DNA from 4 places in the Dactylosporangium sp. NPDC048998 genome. Region 2 is predicted to be linked to each of the others. Evidence: riboswitches for the same ligand, from Rfam matches in the RefSeq annotation. Region 2 holds a riboswitch; each other region holds the start of a gene.
The links. Region 2 has a riboswitch for cyclic di-AMP ahead of ACGFI8_RS32510 (C39 family peptidase). Riboswitches for the same ligand answer to the same signal wherever they lie in the genome.

Region 1 (2,192 bases), on a different contig from region 2:
ACTGCAGCGAGGCGTTGGCCACGATCACGTCGACGGAGCCGCGCTGCGGGCGCCACTGCCCGGCGTCGCCGAGCTGGAAGCGCAGCTGCGGGCTTTGCAGCTCGGTGGCCGCGGCGATCATCTGCGGCGAGGAGTCGATGCCGAGGATCGCGGCGTCCGGCCAGCGCTCGGCGAGCGTGGCGGTCATCGTCCCGGGCCCGCAGCCGAGGTCCACGACCGCGACCGCGCCGGTGGTCGGGATCCGGGCGACGAGCTCCCGGAACGGCCGGGCGCGCTCCTCGGCGAAGCGGTTGTACTGCTGCGGGTCCCACGAGGCCATGCACCCATGATGAAGGGGCCGCGGATCGATGCGATCCGCGGCCCCTTCGTGGTCCTTTGCCAGTCCTTTGCCAGCCGAGGCCAGGTCAGGCCTTGACGCGACCGAACCCGTAGATGCTGTCGATGTCCACCGACGCGTACCTGACGACGTCGCCGGTGTGTGGTGCGTGGATGATCAGGTTGTTGCCGACGTAGATCCCGACGTGCCCGAGGCCGTTGTAGAACACCAGGTCGCCCGGGGCCAGCGTGGACCGCGGGATGTGCGCCACGTTGCTCCACTGGCTGGCGGCGTTGTGAGGCAGGGTCACGCCCGCGGCCTTCCAGGCTGCCATCGTCAGGCCGGAGCAGTCGTAGGTGTTCGGGCCGGCCGCGCCCCATACGTACTGCTTGCCCAGCTGGGCCTTCGCGAAGCTCACGGCGGTGCCGGCCTTGCCGGAGACCGCGGGCAGGTTGCCCGGGTCGATCTTCGGCGGGTTGACCTTGGTGCTGCCGGCGGCGGTCGCCTTCTTCTGCAGGGCCACGAGTTTCTTGACGTCGCCCTCGATCTTCTTGCGCTGGCTCTCGAGGTCGGTCTTCTGCGTGTTCTGCGCCGCGATGGTCTCGTCGAGCAGCTTCTTCTCGTCGTCGACCTTCGCCTTGGCGTTCTTGTAGTCCTCGATCTCCTTCTGCTGCTGCCGCGTGATCTGCTGCAGCATCGACAGCTGGTCCATCAGCGAGTTCGACGACTCGGCGTTGAGCATGATGGACAGGCTGCGAAGGTTGCCCGACGTCTTGAACGCGGCGATCGCCACGCCCTCGACGCTGGCGCTGGCGTCGGCCATGCTGTCTTCGAGCGGCTTGAGTTTGGTCTCAAGCTCGGTGGCCTTGGTCTGGGAATCCGCAAGATCGATATTGATCTTGTTCCACGCCTCGATGGTCGCCTCGAGGTCCTTGTTCGACTTGTCGAGCTGGGCCTCGATCTCGGCGAGCGTGGGATCGGCGTGCGCGACCGCGGCTGGTGCCAGCACGGTGAGTGAGACGAGCCCGATGAACAGGGTTCGCAGCACTGACCGCCCGGCACGGTGTCCAGTGGACAAGGAAAGACCCTTCTTCACCGACCGCCTACCGGGTTAGCTGACGGGTTTGGGCGGGAAGGACACCCTACCGCAACGTCGCGGATTCACCCCTGCGAATGTTTCTGGGTCCCCGGTTCGATGCGCGCGCTCGAGGGGATCGGGCGGCGCGCCGAGCTCGATTCGGCGGCGCTTGCCCGGCGCCGTCCGGGATGGACGGCGGACTGCCGAGCAGGCCAGGGCCTAACTTAACGTGATCATCCGCCGTGCGAAAGGCGTGCGTCCCCCTCGATATCTAATACACCTAAAAGTCCGGATTACCGCCGGTTGGTCTTCCACATCGGACAGTGACATCGATCTTCGCGCGCGCTGGGGGTGCGCTTAGCGGCGCAATATCGATCGCCTTCAGCGACGCCGCGCGGTTACCGTCGGCGCATGACGCTGAACAGGAAGGGATCGCGGCGGATCGTCGTCGACGGCGTCGAGTACCGGTGGACCGTCCGGCACCGGCCCACCTACTCCCAGGCCAACGGGTGGACGCCGCTCACGTTCGTCGTGCAGGCGGACTCCGGGCGAGGGGCCGTCCTCGTCGTGTCCTCGGCGCTGGCGCATCCTCACAATTGGCTCGGCCTGTCCGCCGGCGCGGTGCGGCCCGCGCTCGTGGCCGAGGCCGTCCGGCGGGCCGTCGCGGCCGGCTGGCGGCCCGAGCAGGCCGGCGCCGCGTTCGCGCTGCCCGGGGCCGCGTAGCAGCCGGCCGGCCGGCTCACTTCAGGTCGTGGGCGACCTGCCGCAGAAGGTCGAGCGTGGCTTCCTGCGACAGGG
Region 2 (2,192 bases):
CGAGTCGTAGTCGTACCCGACGCCCTCGTTCGGGTGCTGCAGCGACTCCGGCAGGTTGGCGTTGGCCAGGTTGCGCAGGTGGCTCTCCTGCAGGGCGGTGGCGAGCGCCACGACGGCCGCGCGCTTCGGCAGGTTCTCCCGCTTGGCCACGTCGACGATCGCGATCGCGTTGTCCATCTCGGCCCGGCTCAGCCCGCCGACGGGTGCCGGCGTCGTCGGCGCCGGCGCGGCTGCCGGCGGCTGTGCGCCGCCTTGACCGGTGGCCTTCTTGTCGGTCGCCTTCTTGCCGGTCGCCTTCGGGTCGGCGGCCTTCGAGCGGTCCGACGAGCGCCCCGCGCGGTCGTTGCCGCGCGTCGCCTCGGCCTGGGCCGCGCCGGCCCCGTCCTGGGCGGTCAGGCTCACCGCGCCGCCCGATGCGGCGGGGGGGTCCGAGGACGTCAGCGTCGAGGACAGCCCGAACGCCGCCACGGCGACGACCGCCGCGGCCGCGGCGGTGCGGCGCGCCCCCGGCGGCATGGCCGCGCCGAGGCGCCCGGGGCCGGATGCGAGCAGGCGCGCGCGTCCGGCCGTGAACGCGCGCGCGGACCCGGATGCGAGCGTGCGGGCCGGCCCGGATTCGAGCGCGCGTGCGGACCCTTTGGCGAGCGCGCGTACCGGCCCGGAGGCGAGCACGCGTGCGGACCCTGCTGCGAGCACGCGTGCGGACCCGGACGTGAGCACGCGTACCGGCCCGGACGCGAGCAGGCGCTCGGCATCGGGCACGAGGTTGCGGAGGTGTGCGGCATGACGGCCGCGGCGAGACCGCAGATGGCGGGGGCCGCCTGCGGCCATGTCGCTGACCTGCGGATTTTCGTCGTCACCGGCTAGCATCCGGCGAGACTAGGACCGGTGTGGAAAAGGGGTGATTTTGGGCATGAGAAACGGCGCACGGGCCGTGTGCGCCCGGTCGCCTGTCATGGCGGCGCCGCGCCCGGTGGCCGAATCAGCGGGGGGTTAAACAGGCCCTGAGCGGCGTGTTTACGGTTTTCGAATCCGCTGTGGCCTCCGTTCACCCATTCGGGTGACCCCGTAGCGGATCCGCTGAATCGTGCGCGCGCACGAGCCGGGGAACCATGCACCACCAGGGGTGAATCCGCGGGGCCACACGGCCTCGGGAAGGGCGAGCTTCCCGTCCGAACCCGTCAGCTAACCCGGTAGGCGGCACCGGAAGGAGCTTGCGTGTTGCCCCACGAGCGGAGGTACCCGTGACGTACCTCTACAAACCTCGCCACTCGGGACGCATCCCCCGGGTCCGGCGCATCCACGTCGCGGCCGGCATGGCGGGCCTCGCCGTCGCGGCCGGCATCGGCGTCGCCGCCCTGCAGCAGTCCTCGACACCGGCCAGCGCCGCCGGCCCCCAGACCCTGACCGGCGCGGAGTCCAGGGTCACCGAGGGTGGCGCCCCCGCCGCCCGCGAGAAGCAGCGCGACCGGGCGGTGCCCGACGCGGCGAGCACACCCAAGGGCGGAGCGGCCAAGCCGACCGCCACCGCCCAGGCCGGCGCCGGGAGCACCTCCGGGACCACCGCCGACCCCACCACCGCGCCGCCGTCGCCATCGGCGGCCGCCTCCACGGCGCCCCCGCAGCAGAAGGACCTCCCCTACCAGTTCGCCTGGCAGGAGAACTACTACTTCTGCGGCCCGGCCGCCACGCGCATCGCCCTCACCGCGCGGGGACTCTCCCCGTCGCAGTCCCAGGTCGCGCAGAGCCTCGGCACCACCGTCAACGGCACCAACTCGGCCGACGACACCACGCGGGCGCTCAACTCGTACACCGGGACGTCCTTCTACAAGTCACACTTCATCACCGGGCAGACGGCCACCCCGGCCGAGGCCGAACAGCTCAAGGAGTCGGTGCTCAACGCGATCGGCCAGGGGTTCGCCGTGGTCGCCAACATCGCCGGGTCCACGGTGGACGACGCCGGGAACGGCCACTCCTACTCCGGCGGGCACTACCTGACGATCGTCGGGTACAGCGACGGCGGCCAGACCGTGAAGATCGCGGATCCGGCCGACGCCCAGGGTGTCGGCTCGTACACGCTGTCCACGGCCAAGATGGCCGACTGGATCGCCCAGCGCGGCTACTCGGCCTGATCGCCGCCTAGCCTGGGTCGATCAGCGCGAAGCCGCATCGAGCCAGACCAGGCCTAGCCC
Region 3 (2,192 bases), on a different contig from region 2:
GCGGCGCCGTCGTCTGCGGCAGCGCGGCGGCGGTCGTAGGCGTCGCACTGGGCGCGGCCGACGGTACGGCGGTCGTGGCGGGTGGCGCCGCCGGCATGCCGCCCGCCGTGGTGGGCAGCAGCGCGGTGGTCAGGGCGACGGCGGTACCCACGGCGGCGACGGAGAACGCCGCGCCCGCCGCGATCGCCAGGCGGCGGCGCCTGCGGTAGCGGATGCCGCCCGCCCTCGCCCCGGCCAGTAGCCGCTCGACGTGCACGTCGTCGTCGGCGACCCGGGCCAGCGTCTCGGTGACCACCCGGTCGAGTCCGGTCACGACTTCCCTCCGTTGAGCGTCAGGCCGGCCGAGCCGGCGTCGGATCCTTCTTCGGCGAGCCGGGCGCGCAGCGAGTCCAGGGCGCGTTTCACCTGGCTGCGCACGGTCTCCCGGCTGCAGTTGAGTAGCTCCGCGATGGCTGTGTCGTCGAGGTCCTCGTAGTAGCGCAGCACGACGGCGGCGCGCTGTTTCGGCGGCAGGGCGCGGATCAGCCGCCACGTCGCGTCGCGCTCGGCGGCCTCCGCGCCCAGGTCGCAGGGGCCGGGAGTGTCGTACGGCTCGGCCACCGCGACCTCCCGGCTGGACGCCAGCCGCCACCGGGAGATGGCGGCGTTGACGAGCATCCGGCGCAGGTACGGGTCCGGCGGGTCGGCCGCGATCAGTTCCCAGCGCACGAACGCCCTGGCGAGCACATCCTGCGCGAGGTCCTCGCCCTGGTGCCGGTCGCCGGTGAGCAGACGCCCCAGCCGCACCAGCGCGGCGCCGCGCTGCCGTACGTAGTCGTCGAACTCCACGCGGAACTCCTCCCGTGCGCATGCCGTCACCGAACTGCACGCGGCGGCGAGCCCCGGCTGTTGCATCGCCGGCGCGGTCGCTCGTCGACGGCCTCGCGGCACAGCCGGGCAAGGACTGGGCCATTCGGCCGTGATCTGGGTCACTATCGGCCACTGTGCGCGAGGTTGCGGGGAAGTCCGCACAAACGGTGCGGTGCGCGATTTCGGCGCCCTGGGTACAGTGACCCACGGTCACGTCCACGAGGGCACCGCCCCCGGTGCCGGGCGGGGCTGCCGCCTAATCGTCGCACCGTGGCGAGCCGGGGACCCACCGTAATGTTGGGGTGAATCCACCTTCCTCGGAAGGATGGTAGGGGTCGTTCCGTCCCGAACCCGTCAGCTAACTCGGTCGGCGGCCGACGGAAGGAACAACGAACCAGATGTCATCGCGACATCCCTACCGGCGCGCTTTCGTCGCACTGCTGGCGGCAATCGTGCTCGGGGGGCTCGCCGCCACGCCCGCCGCGGCCGAGCCCGGCGGCGACACCGGCGACGAGGGCGCCGGTGCCAACCCGACCCTCAACTCCGTCCTCGAGGACACGACCCGCAAGTGGACCGAGGCCAACGATCAGCTCAACGCCTCGGTCAAGCACCAGGGCGAGCTCACCGCGCAACTGCAGGCGACCGAGGCGGAGCTGGCGACGATCCAGGAGCAGGTGGCCGCGATCGCCGCGGCGGCATACCGCACCGGCCCCCTCACCACGTTCGCCGCCCTGATGGACGCGAAGACCCCGGACAGCTTCGCCGAGCGGGCCAGCTCCATCAACGAGATCGCGCACCACAACGACAACCTGCTGCACCAGCTCAAACAGCTGCGGGAGAACCAGGCCGCGCAGAAGAAGGCGATCGAGGACGAGATCGCCACGCAGCAACAGCAGAAGAGCATCATCGAGCAGCAGAAGAAGGCCGCGGAGAAGGCGCTCGCACAGGCCGGTGGGCCGAGCAGGGGCTTCGTCACCGCCAACCTGCCGCTCGCCGACCCGGTGCCGCGCAACGCCAACGGGTCGCTGCCCAAGGAGTCGTGCAGCGTCAAAGACCCCACGACCACGGGCTGCATCACGCCCCGCATGCTGCACGCCATGCAGCAGGCGCAGAAGGACGGCTTCAAGCGGTTCGTGGCCTGCTACCGCCCGAGCGGGCCGTACGAGCACCCGAAGGGCCGCGCCTGCGACTTCTCGGTGCAGACCAAGCCCGGCTTCGGCGGGGTGGCCTCCGGCGACGACTACGTCTACGGAACCACCCTGGCGACGTACTTCGTGAAGAACGCCGACCGCCTCGGGGTCATGTACGTCATCTGGTTCAAACAGATTTGGACGCCGGCGGTC
Region 4 (2,192 bases), on a different contig from region 2:
CCAGGAGCCCTCCCTTTCTCGGGGGCCGAGGAGGTACCGCACCCGGAGCCCCCGCACGGCCGCGAGGTGCTCCAGCTCGTCGCGGAACACCAGATCGGCCTCACAGCGCGCACGGTAGAGCAGTGTCGCCTCGCCCGGGGCGTACGGCAGCTCGTCGAGCAGCGCGCGCAACGGCGTGATGCCGGCCCCGCAGGCGATCATCGTGACCTGGGGGGCGGTGCGACGGTCGGCGGTCAGCCGCCCGTACGGTCCCTCGACGATCGCCCTCGTGCCGGGTCGCAGCCCTGCCGACCGCAGGTGTGGCACACGCCGGGGCGTGGCCGTCGACGCCATTGGTCAGTACGAGTAGCCCCGCTGGGCGATCCAGTTGGCCATGTTGGTGGTGGTCACCCAGTACGTGCCGTCACCGTTGGGGTTGGCCGGGTCGGCGATCTTCACGGTCTTGCCGCTGTCCTTGTATCCGACGATCGTCAGGTAGTGGCCGCCTTCGTAGGCGTGGTAGGTGCCGGCGGTGTCGGTCAGGTGGCCGGCGATGTTGGCGACGATGGCGCGGCCGCTGTTGATGGTGTTCAGGACGTCGGTCCGAAGCTGGTCGGCCTGAGCCGGGGTCGCAGGGTAGGCCGGGATCTCACGGGTCTGATAGACCGTGCGCCCGTGGCCGATGACGCTGTTGAGCCCGCGGGTGGTGTCGAAGGCTGAGTCCGTGCCATTGGTGGTGGTGCCCAGCAGCGCGGCGGCCTGATCCTGGCTCACCGTGTGGCCGGTCGCCGAGAGGGCGATCCGGGTGGCCGCCGGTCCGCAGTAGTAATAGTTCGGCTGTAACTGGAACTGGTATTGGAGGATCTTCGTCGCGGGCTGGGCAGGAATCTGCGACTCAGCGGGCGTCGAAACCTGGCCCGTGGGCGATTGGGTCGTCATTGTTGTAGTACCGGACCCCGCCACGGCCGAGGCCCCGCCGTCGATCTGGCTCAGCGCGATACCGGCCACAGCGGCTACGGCAAGAAGCCCACCCGAAACAAATGCCAGGCGCCGCGGACGAGAACTCGTCACATTCCGGAAATGCCGAAGCAATGGTCCACGATCCACTGTGATTCTCCAAGCCGAACTGGGCCATCACAATGGCGACAGACGCGCGTGATGGCCCGGATATGCAAGCAAAGGACAGACAAGTCGAGATGCGTCCGCGGACCGCATGACGAGGGCACGGCCCGATGCGGATCAGCAGGTGCGAACATTCGGCCACGTGGGGCCTCAGCGTCGCGCCTGAGCGGACGCGGCAAAGGTCTCGCTGTCAGGGATTAGCGCGGAGCCGACCGGCTGGACACGTGCATGCGGACACCGCGAGGAAATTTGCGCGGCCGGGAGCCGAGAAAGCGTGCACCGATACATCTCCTTACGCGTCCGCCTACCGAGTTAGCTGACGGATTCGGGCGCGAAAGGTCGCCCTACCACGGGCCTTCGGCCCGCGGATTCACCCCAGACTTACGGTGGGTCCCCGGCTCACGCAAAGCGCGACTCGGCGGTCCGTCCCGGTGCCACCTGATGTGGCCAATGACCGGGTCAGATGTTCCCTGACCTTACAGATGGGCACAGACGCTGCCAAGACCTTCGCCTGTTACCAACGGCACTCCGGCCCGCCTATATGGGTTCGCAGTATTCGTTGATTACGGCGATTTGCCCACCGGCCTGGTGCCGCACGGCAATTAGTCGTAAACCGACTACGGACATTATCGCCATGAAGCCGACCGCGCGGCGGCGGCCGATTGCTGTTGCGCTCACAATCGGTCGCCGCCTGCGCGCCCGGCGGTGGACCGGGGCGTATCCGGCCGGACGAGATCGACCGGCTGTCGGAGTTCGACGTCGGGCGTCTCCGGGTCGGGCGTTCAGGCCCAGAGGACGAAGGTGATGACCTGCTGGCCGCTGCCGAGGTCGCGATGGTAGGTGGCGGCGCCGTGCCGGTCGACGCTGCCGCGAGTGAGCGTGCCCCAGGTCGACGGGCTTTCGCCGACGGCGAGGCTGGGTCCTTGGACGCCAGGGTGGTGCTGGTGCTGTCGAGGTGGCTGTAGATGGTCTCCAGCTCGGCGTAGTCGTGGGCGTTGGGGTGCGTTGCTCGACGTCCACGCCGAGGTGAGGTTGTTGTCCAGCTCCACAGTGAACGGGTTGGCGGTGCGGGCCCAGTGGTAACCGCCCCA

Region 1: linked by a shared signal. The riboswitch ahead of ACGFI8_RS00070 (NlpC/P60 family protein) and the one ahead of ACGFI8_RS32510 (C39 family peptidase) in region 2 are both predicted to bind cyclic di-AMP.
Region 3: linked by a shared signal. The riboswitch ahead of ACGFI8_RS43415 (coiled-coil domain-containing protein) and the one ahead of ACGFI8_RS32510 (C39 family peptidase) in region 2 are both predicted to bind cyclic di-AMP.
Region 4: linked by a shared signal. The riboswitch ahead of ACGFI8_RS33425 (C39 family peptidase) and the one ahead of ACGFI8_RS32510 (C39 family peptidase) in region 2 are both predicted to bind cyclic di-AMP.

Annotation. Positions count from the first base shown of each region.
Region 1 is NZ_JBICTV010000001.1:15,959-18,150, forward strand. Features, by position in the region: gene ACGFI8_RS00065 (methyltransferase domain-containing protein) at 1-319, opposite strand, end outside; gene ACGFI8_RS00070 (NlpC/P60 family protein) at 405-1,364, opposite strand; cyclic di-AMP (ydaO/yuaA leader) riboswitch at 1,403-1,566, opposite strand; gene ACGFI8_RS00075 (hypothetical protein) at 1,806-2,117, shown strand; gene ACGFI8_RS00080 (DUF5753 domain-containing protein) at 2,134-2,192, opposite strand, start outside.
Region 2 is NZ_JBICTV010000019.1:138,016-140,207, forward strand. Features, by position in the region: gene ACGFI8_RS32505 (hypothetical protein) at 1-870, opposite strand, end outside; cyclic di-AMP (ydaO/yuaA leader) riboswitch at 1,069-1,215, shown strand; gene ACGFI8_RS32510 (C39 family peptidase) at 1,245-2,132, shown strand.
Region 3 is NZ_JBICTV010000044.1:48,347-50,538, forward strand. Features, by position in the region: gene ACGFI8_RS43405 (hypothetical protein) at 1-313, opposite strand, end outside; gene ACGFI8_RS43410 (SigE family RNA polymerase sigma factor) at 310-828, opposite strand; cyclic di-AMP (ydaO/yuaA leader) riboswitch at 1,093-1,238, shown strand; gene ACGFI8_RS43415 (coiled-coil domain-containing protein) at 1,248-2,192, shown strand, end outside.
Region 4 is NZ_JBICTV010000021.1:38,650-40,841, reverse strand. Features, by position in the region: gene ACGFI8_RS33430 (hypothetical protein) at 1-306, opposite strand, end outside; gene ACGFI8_RS33425 (C39 family peptidase) at 337-918, opposite strand; cyclic di-AMP (ydaO/yuaA leader) riboswitch at 1,388-1,532, opposite strand; gene ACGFI8_RS33420 (hypothetical protein) at 1,884-2,192, opposite strand, start outside.